Regions from separate parts of the Kitasatospora sp. NPDC087314 genome, predicted to be linked through region 4. Evidence: riboswitches for the same ligand, from Rfam matches in the RefSeq annotation. Region 4 holds a riboswitch; each other region holds the start of a gene.

Region 1 (3,132 bases), on a different contig from region 4:
CGCCTCTGCGCCGTCGAGGCCGTACTCCCGCAGGACGGCGATGATCACCCCGACCAGCCGGGCCGCCGCGTGGGTGAGGTCGTCGTCGGGCTGCGGGGCCTGGGGGAGGGCGGTGTAGCGGTGCGGGTGCTCGGTGGCGTACGCGTGGTAGGCGCGCAGGACGGCGGCGACGGCGTCGTCCCCGCTGCGGCCGACGGCGGCCTCGGCGAGCCGGTCGGCCAGTTCCTCGGTGACCCGGACGGCGATCAGCCGCCGCAGTTCGGCGAGGCCGCCGCTGACGTGCTTGTACAGCGACGGGGTGGCGACCCCGGCCCGGGCGGCGACGGCGGCCAGGGTGAGGGCGTCGAGGCCCTGCTCGTCGATGAGGGCGAGGGCGTGGCCGACGACCTGTTCGGGGGTCAGTCCTACTCGGGGCATGGGTGCGGTCTCTCCGGTGGAAGGGGCGGCGGGGCCGGGCCGGCTCAGGCGAGTTCGGCGAGGAAGGACAGCAGGGCGTCGGCCGTGGCCTGCGGGTTGTCGGCCATCGGGTAGTGCCCGGACCCCTCGATCATCACCTTCCGTGCGCCCAGTGCGGCGGCCTGCCGGTCGGCGACGACCTCCGGCTTGGGGAAGTCGGGGTCCTTGCTGCCCATGACGACGAGCGCCGGGCAGCGGACGGCCTCGGTCCAGCCGACCGGTGCGGAGTCGCCGGCGACCTGCCCGCGGGTGGCGGTCTTGCGGCCGGGGGTGCGCAGCGCGGCGACGAGTCCGTCGACGTACGCGTCGAAGTCGGCGGGCTTGGCGCCGGGGAAGGCGAGCTTGCGGTGGTACAGGCCCCAGAAGGCGGGCCAGTGGACGAGTGCGGCGCCCATGGCACGGACGACGCCGCGCATCAGGGCGTTCGGCGGCGGGTTCTCGATGAAGGCGTCCAGCAGGGTGATGCCGGCGACGCGGTCGGGGGCGTCCCCGGCGACCTTGACGACCGTCGCGCCGGTGTAGGAGTTGCCGACCAGGACGGCGCGCTCGATGCCGAGGTGGTCGAGCAGGGCGAGGACGTCGGTGGCGATGGCGGCGGGGGAGTAGTCGTCCCAGACGATCGAGGATGCGCCGAAGCCGCGCAGGTCCATGGTGACGACCCGGTGGCCGGCGGCGGTCAGCAGGGGGTGGAGGTGCCGGTACGCGGCGCGGGTGTCGAGCATCCCGGGGAGCAGGACGACGGGGGTGCCGTCGCCGTGCCGGGTGTCGTCGTAGGCGATCCGGCCGCCGGGGACGTCGACGTACTGGGTGCTGGGGGCGCTGGTGGCGTTCATGGTGGGCCTCCTGGGACCGCCGGTGCGGGTCATCGACTGTTCTGCCGATAGCCATAAAGCTAAGGCTAATAGCCTTAGCCGTCAAGCTCTCGGCGGGCGGTCGGAGTGTCGACCCTCGGAGTCCGCCCCTCAGGCCCCCTCGACCTTGAACGGGTCGTGCTCGCTGAGCAGCTTCTCCAGCCGGGCCTGGTCCACCCGGGTGACGATCTCGTTCGTCTCCTGCCGGTCGCGGATCACCTTGGCCAGCGTGAAGGAGGAGGTGACGGTGTAGAGGAAGCCGATTCCGAGGAAGGCCCGGGTCCAGCCGCCGACCGGCAGGTAGGCGATCCCGACGGCGAGGGCGCTGCCGGACAGCGCGAAGGACAGCACGGCCTGGAGGTGGTACGCGGCCGTCGTGCGTGACTGCATCGGTGCGTTCATGGCGCCAGAATGCGGCGGCGCGGACGGGCCGCACATGAGTAGGAGTACTCAGATGGGGGGTCGTTCGTTGACGTCCGATCACGTTAGGTGGCGTCAATGGTGGCCAAGGGGCGCAAAACGCCCATCGTGTCCCAGATTGCCCCACCCGCCCCCGGTCGTCCCGAGCGAACGGCTTGGAATCAGGGCCTCCTAGGATTAACGTTTGATAACGCAGCGCGGTCGTCAACGCCGTACCCAGACGGCACCGTGCGCCGTCGCCTAATCCCGCCGGCCGGCCTCCGGGCAGGTCAGAGAGCCGGGGAACCACGTTCCTTGGGGTGAATCGGCAGGGCTCCGGCCCGGCCGTAGGAGACCTTCCTGCTCCGAACCCGTCAGCTAACCCGGTAGGCGCGAAGGAAGGAAAGGAGCGCGCCTCCGTGGCGTCGACGCACACCCCGGCACACCCGGCCGGCCCCGCAGCCGGTACCCAGCTCCTCGACCACCCCGGCCCGGACAGCCCCGAACACTCCGGCCCGGACGTCGAGACCAACCGGCACCGGATGCCGCGTCAGACCCGTGGGGCCTCCCCGCTGCTCGGCGTCACCGCCGTCGCCGCGACCCTTGGCGCCACCGGCTTCGCCTCCGCCACCCCGGCTGCCGCCCCCGCCATCGAGGCCCCGGACGAGACCCCGGTCGCGCTCTCCGCCGACCCCGGCCTCGCGCTCGCCGCCCGCATCCAGCAGCAGGCCGACAGCCAGCGCACCGCCGCCGAGGAGGGCGCCCGCGTGCAGGCCGCGAAGGAGGCGGAGGCCAAGGCCGCCGCCAAGGAGGCCGAGGCCAAGCGGGTCGCCGACGAGGCCGAGCGGGCCAAGGCCGCCGCCCTCACCCTGCCGGTGCGCGACTACAACCTCTCCGCCCACTACGGCCAGAGCGCCCGCTACTGGGCCCACCTGCACACCGGCCTGGACTTCGCCGCCGACACCGGCACCCCCGTCTACGCGGTCGGCCAGGGCACCATCACCTCGGCCGGCTGGTCCGGCTCGTACGGCTACCGGATCGTCGAGACGCTGCCCGACGGCACCGAGATCTGGTACTGCCACCTCTCCTCGATCATCAAGGGCTCCGGCAAGGTCGGCTCCGGCCAGCAGATCGGCAAGGTCGGTGCGACCGGCAACGTGACCGGCCCGCACCTGCACCTGGAGGTCCGCCCCGGCGGCGGCGCCCCGGTCGACCCGGAGACCTGGCTCCAGCAGCGCGGCCTCAACCCCTGACGCACCCGCGAAGCCCCGGCCGCACACCGCGCGGCCGGGGCTCCGTCACCTCACGCCCGGGCGCGCCGCGTCCGCCCGCGTCACTCCTGCGCCAGCCCCGCCAGGTACGCGTCGATCTCCTCCTGCCCTGGCTCCGGCGCGAGGTCCGGGAACTCCGTCACCAGCAGCCGCGG
Region 2 (3,132 bases), on a different contig from region 4:
ACCACCTCAAGGAGACCGGCTCCCAGCGCCCGGCACTGGCCCCGCTGGTGATCGGGCCGGAGGCCGACTCGGAGCTGCTCGCCGCGGCCGCCGAGGAGACGGGCTGCCCGTCCGCCGCGCCGCTGGGCGCCTACCCGACGGTCGGCCAGCTGATCGCCTCCACCTACCTGGCCGCGCTGCCCGAACCCTCCCCGGAGGCCGAGGCCGCCGCAGAGGCGGAGGCGGCGGCCGCCGAGGGCACTCACGCCGGTCGCGCCGCCCACGCGGCTCACGCCGCCGCCGAGGGGCCTGCCGACCAGTAACGGACACCACGCGCACCGAAAGGGCCCGGGACGGTAGCGTTCCGGGTCCTTTCAGCTTGTCCCGTACGGGAGTTAAGGGGCGAATGAGAGCGATGTCCGTTCTGTTCACATTTGCCCACCCCCGCTTGGTGCACTTCCCGGCTGTCGAGACGCACTCACGCCCCTCCCCCGCGCCTACGCCCTCATGCGACCCGACGTGCCATCACCCACTCCCTGAAGCTCAGACAGTTGCGTACACCCATAGCGACGTTGCCGGAAAACGGTCATTTACGATCACGATGGGCTGTGAAAATGTCACCTCCCACCAAACCGTGATGTGCATCACAGGTATTTGCAGTTTGAACTTAAGTCTGCTTAACGTGCTCCCCGTTCGTGGCCACACGGACCCAGTTCATCCGCGACGCCGAGTCCTGCCGTCGGATGTCCTGGCAGCGCGAAAACGCATCACGGCAGGAGCGGGGGACCCACAGGTAAGTCGCCCCGGACCGCTCTTCGGAACGGTTCAGGGCTAGGGGTGAAGCCGCGCCCACAGCGCGGCCGGGCAACTCCAGCCCGAATCCGACAGCTCACCTCGCAGGCGTGGGAGAGGACCGCGTCTTCATGCTGCCCACCAACGGCACCCGTCTGTCCAGCCGCACCCGACGCGTGATCGCCGCCATCGGCGTCGCGGGCGTCGGCCTCAGCATCCCGTGCCTCACCTCCGGCACCGCCTCCGCCGCCTCCGTCGCCACCTGGGACAAGGTCGCCCAGTGCGAGAGCAGCGGCAACTGGAGCATCAACACCGGCAACGGCTTCTACGGCGGCCTGCAGTTCACCTCCAGCACCTGGGCCGCCTTCGGCGGCACCGCGTACGCCCCGCAGGCCAACCAGGCCACCAAGGACCAGCAGATCGCCGTCGCCGAGAAGGTGCTCGCCTCGCAGGGCCCGGGCGCCTGGCCGGTGTGCTCCGTCCAGGCCGGCCTGACCCAGGGCGGCGCCGCGGCGTCCGTCGACACCGCGGCCGGTTCGACCACCGGCTCGACCGCCGCCAAGCCGGCCACCAAGCCCGCTGCCCCGGCCGCCAAGCCGGCGCAGGACCAGGCCCCCGCCACGAAGCCCGCTTCGAAGCCGGCCGCGCCGGCCCAGGACCAGGCGCAGGCCCAGGGCAACGCCCAGGCCCAGGGCGGGGACTACACCGTCGCCGCCGGCGACTGGCTGTCCTCGATCGCCGACAAGAACAACGTCCAGGGCGGCTGGCAGCGGCTGTACGAGCTCAACCGCGGCACCCTGACCGAGGGGCCGGACACCATCTACCCGGGCCAGCGCCTGTCGTTCAAGGACGGCGGCCAGGCGGCCCAGCAGTCGGCGCAGCCCGACCAGTCCGGCTCGGGCTTCACCTGGTTCGACCGCTCGCAGAAGTCCGGCCAGACCTCCAACGGCGGTGCCGTGAACGCCAAGCCGGCCGCGCAGAGCCAGGCCCCGGCCTCGAAGCCGGCCGCCCAGGCGCAGACTCAGGCTCCCGCCCAGACCGCCACCGGCAGCATGGCCGCCGCGGTCACCTTCGCCAAGTCGAAGGTCGGCCAGGCCTACGTCTACGGCGGCACCGGCAACGGCGGCTGGGACTGCTCCGGTCTGACCCAGGCCGCGCTGCGTGCCGCGGGCGTCTCCGTCCCGCGCGTCGCCGCCGACCAGGCCGCCGCCAGCACCCACGTCTCGCTGGACAGCCTGCAGGCGGGCGACCTGCTGTTCTGGTCCAACAACGGCAAGGACTCCGGCGTCTACCACGTCGCGATCTACATCGGCGGCGGCCAGTACGTCGAGGCCGCCAACCCGAGCTCGGGCGTGCGCCTGCAGACCGTCGCCAACTGGGCCCCGGACTTCGCCGGCCGGGTCTGAGGACGACGGGCGAGCGACAAGGAACAGGTGACAGATGACGGCTGACAGATAACAGATAACAGATAACAGATAACAGATTTCATCATCTGTCATCTGTCAGCCGTCGCCCGCCCCCGGTGAGAGTCTGGTCGCTCCTCCGGGGGCTCCGGCGCATCCCGCCCCCCTGACGACCAGGGGCCATGGTCAAACCCCGCGCCAGCGGGCATGCTGCTGCTCCGCACCAGAGGAGGAGTCACCATGACCCAGGTCACCGTCACACTCGACGCGAACCTCGCCATCGACGCGATGATGCTCTCCGGCACCAAGAGCCCCCAGGACGCCGTCGAACTGGTCCTGCGCGACTACCTGGCCCGCGGCCGCCGCACCGAGACCCGGACCGGCGACGCGCTCGACGGCCGGCGGCTCCCCCAGCGCCCCTCCACGGACCACGAGGGCTGACCCGACGCACCCGCGACACGAGAAACGGGCCCCGGAGAGCAACCGCTCTCCGGGGCCCGTTCGCCCGTCCTCCGTCTACGCTCAGCGCGCGCAGGCCCCCGTGGACCCGCGCATGACCAGCTCCGGCTGGAACATGAACTCCCCGCGCTGGGCCGCGTTTCCACCGACCTCCTCCAGCAGCGCGTCCACCGCCGCCGTGGCCATCGCCTCGACCGGCTGGCGGATCGTGGTCAGCGGCGGCTCGGTGAAGGCGATCAGCGGCGAGTCGTCGAAGCCGACCACCGACACGTCCTGCGGCACCGACAGCCCACGCTGGCGCACCGCGCGGATCGCTCCGAGCGCCATCATGTCGCTGCCGCACACGATGGCCGTGCACCCCTTGTCGAGCAGTGCGCCGGCCGCCGCATGCCCGCCCTCCACGCTGAACAGCGTGTGGTGGACGAGGTTCTCGGCCTCCTCCCCGCCCAACCCGAGCACCTCGCGCATCGCGGCCGTGAAGCCCTCGATCTTGCGCAGC
Region 3 (3,132 bases), on a different contig from region 4:
GGGGCCACGTTGGCCTCGGTCCCGTCTCAGCGTGTGGCCCGACTACCCACCGGTAGTTCACCTGACTGCCCGATCGAAACGGGCGAATGCGAAGGAAGGGGGACGAAGCCCGTCCCCCTTCCTTCGCCGGGCCTCGCAGGATCAGCCGAGGTGCAGCACCTGGCCGGGCATGATCAGGTTCGGGTCCCCGCCGACGGTGCCGCGGTTGCCGTCGTACACCGACTGCCAACCGCCGGACACGCCCTGGGCGGTGGCGATGCTCGACAGCGTGTCGCCGGACCGGACGGTGTAGTCGTGGCCGGTCTGCGCGGCCGGGGCGGACTGCGCGGGCAGGATGGGCTGGACGCGCTGGACCGGCTGGACGGGCTGCGCGGCCCGTGGCGCGGACTGCGGCTGGGCGGCGGCCTGGCCCGCGTACTGCTGGTAGACGCTCTGGTGGCTGGTCCAGTACCAGGCACCGTTGTTCTGGTACCGGTACACCTTCGCGTCGGCGTCCCAGCCGGCCTTGCCGGAGAAGCCCTGGGCCTGCGGCTGCGCCGGCTGCTGGGCGGCCGGCTTCGGGGCGGCCTGCTGCACCGGCTTCGGGGCCTGCTCCTGCTGGACCGGCTTGGCGGCGGGCTGCTTGGCGGGCTTGGCGTCCGAGGAGGTGTCAACGGACGCCGGGGCGCCGCCCTTGCTCAGACCGGCCTTCTGCGAGCAGACCGGCCAGGCGCCCGGCCCCTGCGAGGCCAGCACCTTCTCGGCGACCGAGATCTGCTGCCCCTTGCTGGCCTGGTTGGCCTGCGGCGCGTAGGAGGTGCCGCCGTACGCCTTCCAGGTGCTGGAGGTGAACTGCAGGCCGCCGTAGAAGCCGTTGCCGGTGTTGATGCTCCAGTTGCCGCCGCTCTCGCACTGGGCGACGGAGTCCCAGGCGGAGGCCGGGGCGGCGGAGGCGCCGGTGGCGGTGAGGATCGGCATCGCGAGTCCGACGCCGGCCACACCGGCGACGGCGATGGCCTTCTCGGCCTGGGTGCGACGACGGTGACGGCCAGTTCCAACGAACAGCATGAAGAGGTCCCTCTCCGCACGCCTGCGAGGTGAGCTGTCGGGTTCGGACCGGGAGGTGGCCCGGCCGCCGAAAGCGGAAACGATTCCGCTCGGGCGGCTTCACCCCAAGCCGTTGGGGAACGGCAACAAACCTGGTTCCCCCGCCCCTGCCCAGGGTCTGGTCGGTTTCCCGTGACGCGGCGGGCAGGATTCGGCGTTCCGCGCACGGGGTCCGCAGCTGCGAACTCCAGGGAGAGTAGACAGATCCTCAGACCAATCACAAGCTCATATCACCGATATCACACAGAAATTACGGCACGTGTTCGGTCGCCTACCAAAGGGGGTCGTATGTCCGGATTGATGACGGTTCAGACTGCCCGTGGAGGCCGTCCGGCGACGCCTCGTCAGCGTGTCGGAGCGTCGACGGGAGGGACGGGCGCGTGCGGCGACCTGCTCTCCGGGCTGAATTCGACCGGGAGTTCCCGCAGCCCACGCATGATCAGGCCACCCCGCCAGCGCAGATTCTCCGGGCTTTCCGCAAGCCGCAGATCCGGCAACCGGGAAAGCAGCGTGGCCAGCGCACTCCGACCCTCCAGCCGGGCCAGCGGGGCGCCGATGCAGTAATGGATCCCGTGGCCGAAACCCAGGTGCGGGTTGTCCCTCCGGGCCAGGTCAAGGATGTTCTCGTCCGCGAACCTGGCCGGATCGCGGTCCGCCGCGGCCAGCACCACCAGCACCGGATCGCCCACCGGGATGTCCACCCCGCCGATCGACAGCGGCCGCGTCGCGAAGCGCCACGTCGCCAGCTCCACCGGCCCGTCGTAGCGCAGGAGTTCCTCGATCCCGGTCTCCAGCAGCGCCGTCTCGCCACGCGCCACCGACTCCTGCAGCAGCGCCCGCTGCCCCGGGTTGCGCAGCAGCGCGTAGGTGCCGTTGCCGATCAGGTTCACCGTCGTCTCGAACCCCGCGAACAGCAGGATGAAGGCCATCGCCGCGGCCTCGTTCTCGGTCAGGTGCTCGCCGTGGTCGCTCGCCCGGATCAGGCCCGAGATCAGGTCCTCCCCCGGATCCGCCCGCTTGCGGTGGATCAGCTCCAGCAGGTACGCCCGCATCCGCTTCACCGCTCGCCCCACACCGCCGCGTTGGCCGCCGCCGTGCCGGATCATCATCCCCGCCCAGTCGCGGAAGTCGTCCTGGTCCTCGGCCGGCACTCCCAGCATGTCGCAGATCGCGTAGATGGGGAGCGGGAAGGCGAACTCGTGGATCAGGTCCGCCGAACCGCGCTGCGCGAAGCCGTCGATCAGCCGGTCCGTGAGCTGCTGCACCCGCGGCTCGAACTCCGCCACCCGGCGCGGGGTGAACGCCTTCGACACCAGTCGGCGCAGCCGGGTGTGGTCCGGCGGGTCGATGTTCAGCAGATGCGTCATCAAGTCCGCCTGGCGTTCGCCCGGAATGCCCACCCGGCCGGTGCGGTGAGCCTGCTCGCTGTGGTGCGCCGGGTTCTTCGACAGCCGGCCGTCCGCCAGCGCCTGCCGCGCGTCCGCGTAACGGGTCACCAGCCAGGCCTCCACCCCGCTCGGCAGCGTCGTCCGGTGCACCGGGGCGTGCTCGCGCAACCAGGCGTAGGCGGGGTACGGGTCGGCGGCGAACTCCCAGGTGAAGAGCTGCGGGGCGGCGGGGTCGGGCTGCACTGGCATGCACCGACCGTATCCGGTGGGTCGGGGGCGCACCGTCCCCGCCGGATCACGGCCGGTCGGGACCGGGTCGGAGTCGGGTCGGGATCCGACGGGGATCCGGTCGGGATCCGGTCGGCCCTCGACCCGCCCGGCTCGGCCCGGCTCGGGCCGGCTCGTCAACACCCGGCGGACGGCGTGCCAACGCTCCGTGGACAGCTCTTGGACGGACGGCGGGCGTGAGTCTGGTCACCTGAGGGGTAATCCCTGTTGCGGAGGGTCAGGACCTGTCTACGATCCTCCGCAGAAATCGTGGGCGCCGGTGCGGTGTCGCCCACAGGGAGGAGCAGGCCATGCGGGTCAGCGGGGCAGTCGTCGTCATCGCGGTACTCGACGGCGGGTCGGGAGCCGGCCTCGCCCGCCGGTTCACCGC
Region 4 (3,132 bases):
GCAGTCCGGCTCGGCGACGGGGTGGTCCGCCGGCGCGAGGACGTTGCCGCGGACGGTGGCGAAGGCGGTCAGCCCGCCGGTGACCAGCAGCCCGGCGCAGATCAGCATCGCGGTGTGGAAGGCGGAGTCCACCGCGGACGGCACCCGGTAGGCGTCGCCGCTCAGCCCGGCGAACGCGGGCAGGGCGGCGACCGCGAGCAGCCCGGCGGCGCGGGCGGCGGCGTTGTTGACGCCGCTGGCGATGCCCGCGTGCCGGACCTCGACGGCGGCCAGCACCGTCGCGGTCAGCGGCGCGACCAGCAGCACCATCCCGCAGCCCATCACCGCGACGGCGGGCAGCACGTCCGCCCAGTAGGAGGAGTGGGGGCCGGTGCGCAGCATCAGCAGCACCCCGGCGGCGCACAGCAGCGGGCCGACGGTGAGCGGGATCCGGGGGCCGATCCGCTTGCCGAGCCGCCCGGCGCGCGCCGACAGCGTCAGCATCAGCACGGTGATCGGGACCAGCGCGAGGCCGGAGACCAGCGGGGAGAAGCCCGCGACGATCTGCAGCTGCACCACCAGCAGGAAGAACACCCCGCTGAACGCCGCGTAGACGCACAGGGTGACCAGGTTCACGGCGGTGAACAGCCGGGAGGAGAAGAGGCCGAGCGGCAGCATCGGCTCGGCGGTGCGGCGCTCGACCGCGAGGAAGGCCGCGCCGAACAGCAGGCCGAGGGCGCCGCTGACCCAGACGGCGGGGGACAGTCCCTCCCCGGCGGCGGTGAGCGCGTAGGTGATCGCCCCGAGGGCGAGCGCGGCGAGCAGCGCGCCGAGGACGTCGAAGTGGCCGACGGCGCTCTCGTCCCGGCTCTCGGGGACGAAGCGGGAGGTGACCGCGACCACGGCGGCCGCGAGCGGCAGGTTCAGCAGGAAGATCCACCGCCAGCCCGGGCCGTCCACCAGCCAGCCGCCGACGAAGGGGCCGACCGCGGCCGCCACCCCGCCGAGGCCCGACCACAGACCCACCGCCGCCGAGCGGTCGTCCGGGTGGAAGACGGCCTGCAGCATGGCGAGCGAACCGGGGGTGAGCAGCGCCCCGCCGACGCCCTGGACGGCGCGGGCGGCGATCAGCACCTGGATGTCCGGGGCGGCGGCGCAGGCCGCGGAGGCGGCGGCGAACCAGACCACGCCGATCAGGAACACCCGGCGCCGGCCGTACCGGTCCCCGAGCGCGCCGCCGAGCAGGATCAGCCCGGCCAGGGTGAGCAGGTACGCGTTCAGCGTCCACTGCAGGGAGGCGAGCGTGGCGCCGAGATCGGCGCCGATCCGGGGCAGCGCGACGTTCACCACGGTGCCGTCGAGCAGCGCCATGCTGGAGCCGAGCACCGTCGCCAGAAGTACCCAGCGGCCTTGCGCGGTGCCCAGACGCAGGATGCCGGACTCAGAGGTGGTCACGGCCTGATCCTGCGCCCAGTGGGGTGTACGTGACAAGGGTCACCGGGGGGTGTGTTGACGGTGGGCGGTGCGTGAGCGGCCGGGTGCGCTGTGCTGGCGGGATGGGCGCAGCGTCGTGGATCAGTGGCGCCGGGTGAATGGATTGTGCACGTACAGTGCGGCGGATCATTCGGAGGGTCACCATGGTCCGCGCAGTGGTTGCCGGTTCAAGTGATCGACATTGCTTCACTCGAATGGATGGGTTTTAGTTCAGCGACCGCCCGGCCAGTCCGGACGGATCCTCCGGGCGGAACGCCGAGTCCTGCCGCTGCCCGGTGGTTCGAACTGAACTCTGTACGGCAGGAGCGGGGGACCCACAGGTAAGTCGCCGGACCGGAACGGCACGCTCTCGCGTGACCGGATCCAGGGCCGGCTAGGGGTGAAGCCGCGCATGCGGCCGGGCAACTCCAGCCCGAACCCGACAGCTCACCTCGCAGGCGTCGGAGAGGAAAATCCCATGCCTGCTCAGGCTCGTCGTATCGCCCTGCCCCGCGCCGTCCGCATCGGCATCGCCACCGCCGTCACCGGTGCCTCCTTCGCCCTCCCGCTCGTCACCGCGATGAGCGCCCAGGCCTACACCGTCCCGGCCGCCCCGGTCGCGCAGAGCACCACCTCGACCAGTGCCGCTCCCGCCTCCGCTCCCGCCGCCCAGGCCCCCGCGCAGGAGAGCTACCGCGTCGTCAGCGGCGACACCCTGTCGAAGATCGCCGACGCCAAGCACGTCGACGGTGGCTGGGAGGCGCTGTACGCGCACAACCGCTCGGTCGTCGGTGGCAACCCGAACCTGATCTTCCCGGGCCAGCAGCTCGCGATCGCCGGCCAGGCCACCGCTGCCGCGCCGTCCTCGGACGCCGCCCCGGCCAAGCCGGCCGCTCCGGCCGCCTCGGACACCGCCGCCAAGCCGAAGGCCCAGCTGGAGGTCCGGACCGAGGCCGCGAAGCCGTCCGCCCAGCTCCAGACCCAGGTGCAGACCGCCGCGCCGGTCGCCGCGGTCACCGCCACCCCGGTAGCCGCCGCCACGTCCGGCTTCGTCGCGCCGCTGGCCAACCCGAAGCTGGGCACCGCCTACGGCGTGGCCGGCTCGATGTGGGCCTCCGGCCACCACACCGGCCAGGACTTCGTGGCCTCCACCGGCACCCCGCTGCGCGCCGTCGCCAACGGTGTCGTGGTGAAGGCCGGCAACGGCGGCGCCTACGGCAACGAGGTCGAGATCAAGCTCTCCGACGGCCACTACGCCGAGTACGCGCACCTCTCCTCGATCGGTGTGAAGATCGGTCAGACCGTCACCGCCGGCCAGCAGATCGGCCTCTCCGGCGCGACCGGCAACGTGACCGGCCCGCACCTGCACTTCGAGATCCGCAACGGCTCGGAGTACGGCTCGGACATCAACCCGGTCACCTACCTGCGGGCCCACGGCGTCGCGCTCTGACCCGTACCGCTTGAGAAGCCACCGCTGCTACGGGCGGAACGACCTCCCGGAATGGTCATGTCGGGTGACCGCTCGACCGGGTGATCGCCGCAGCGGCGGACATGGGCGCGGGACACGCCCAGGCCGGCCCGGCGCACGAGACCTCCCTCGTGTGCCGGGCCGGCCATCGCCTTTTCCGGCCGATGCTTTTCTCGGCCAATGCCCTTTCCGGGCGGGCTCGTTCGAGCGCG

The links. Region 4 has a riboswitch for cyclic di-AMP ahead of ACIO5E_RS34340 (peptidoglycan DD-metalloendopeptidase family protein). Riboswitches for the same ligand answer to the same signal wherever they lie in the genome.
Region 1: it holds a riboswitch for cyclic di-AMP, as region 4 does, so the genes downstream of both, ACIO5E_RS09235 (M23 family metallopeptidase) here and ACIO5E_RS34340 (peptidoglycan DD-metalloendopeptidase family protein) in region 4, are expected to answer to the same signal.
Region 2: it holds a riboswitch for cyclic di-AMP, as region 4 does, so the genes downstream of both, ACIO5E_RS04010 (transglycosylase family protein) here and ACIO5E_RS34340 (peptidoglycan DD-metalloendopeptidase family protein) in region 4, are expected to answer to the same signal.
Region 3: it holds a riboswitch for cyclic di-AMP, as region 4 does, so the genes downstream of both, ACIO5E_RS38870 (transglycosylase family protein) here and ACIO5E_RS34340 (peptidoglycan DD-metalloendopeptidase family protein) in region 4, are expected to answer to the same signal.

What each region holds. Positions count from the first base shown of each region.
Region 1 is NZ_JBIUYE010000003.1:590,982-594,113, forward strand. Features, by position in the region: gene ACIO5E_RS09220 (TetR/AcrR family transcriptional regulator) at 1-417, opposite strand, end outside; gene ACIO5E_RS09225 (alpha/beta fold hydrolase) at 462-1,289, opposite strand; gene ACIO5E_RS09230 (YiaA/YiaB family inner membrane protein) at 1,419-1,709, opposite strand; cyclic di-AMP (ydaO/yuaA leader) riboswitch at 1,955-2,113, shown strand; gene ACIO5E_RS09235 (M23 family metallopeptidase) at 2,126-2,959, shown strand; gene ACIO5E_RS09240 (hypothetical protein) at 3,040-3,132, opposite strand, start outside.
Region 2 is NZ_JBIUYE010000002.1:20,433-23,564, forward strand. Features, by position in the region: gene ACIO5E_RS04005 (hypothetical protein) at 1-302, shown strand, start outside; cyclic di-AMP (ydaO/yuaA leader) riboswitch at 733-895, shown strand; gene ACIO5E_RS04010 (transglycosylase family protein) at 882-2,177, shown strand; gene ACIO5E_RS04015 (hypothetical protein) at 2,415-2,615, shown strand; gene ACIO5E_RS04020 (LacI family DNA-binding transcriptional regulator) at 2,697-3,132, opposite strand, start outside.
Region 3 is NZ_JBIUYE010000030.1:27,453-30,584, reverse strand. Features, by position in the region: gene ACIO5E_RS38870 (transglycosylase family protein) at 142-1,047, opposite strand; cyclic di-AMP (ydaO/yuaA leader) riboswitch at 1,053-1,220, opposite strand; gene ACIO5E_RS38865 (cytochrome P450) at 1,431-2,723, opposite strand; gene ACIO5E_RS38860 (SDR family NAD(P)-dependent oxidoreductase) at 3,053-3,132, shown strand, end outside.
Region 4 is NZ_JBIUYE010000019.1:157,800-160,931, reverse strand. Features, by position in the region: gene ACIO5E_RS34345 (MFS transporter) at 1-1,434, opposite strand, end outside; cyclic di-AMP (ydaO/yuaA leader) riboswitch at 1,747-1,928, shown strand; gene ACIO5E_RS34340 (peptidoglycan DD-metalloendopeptidase family protein) at 1,931-2,902, shown strand.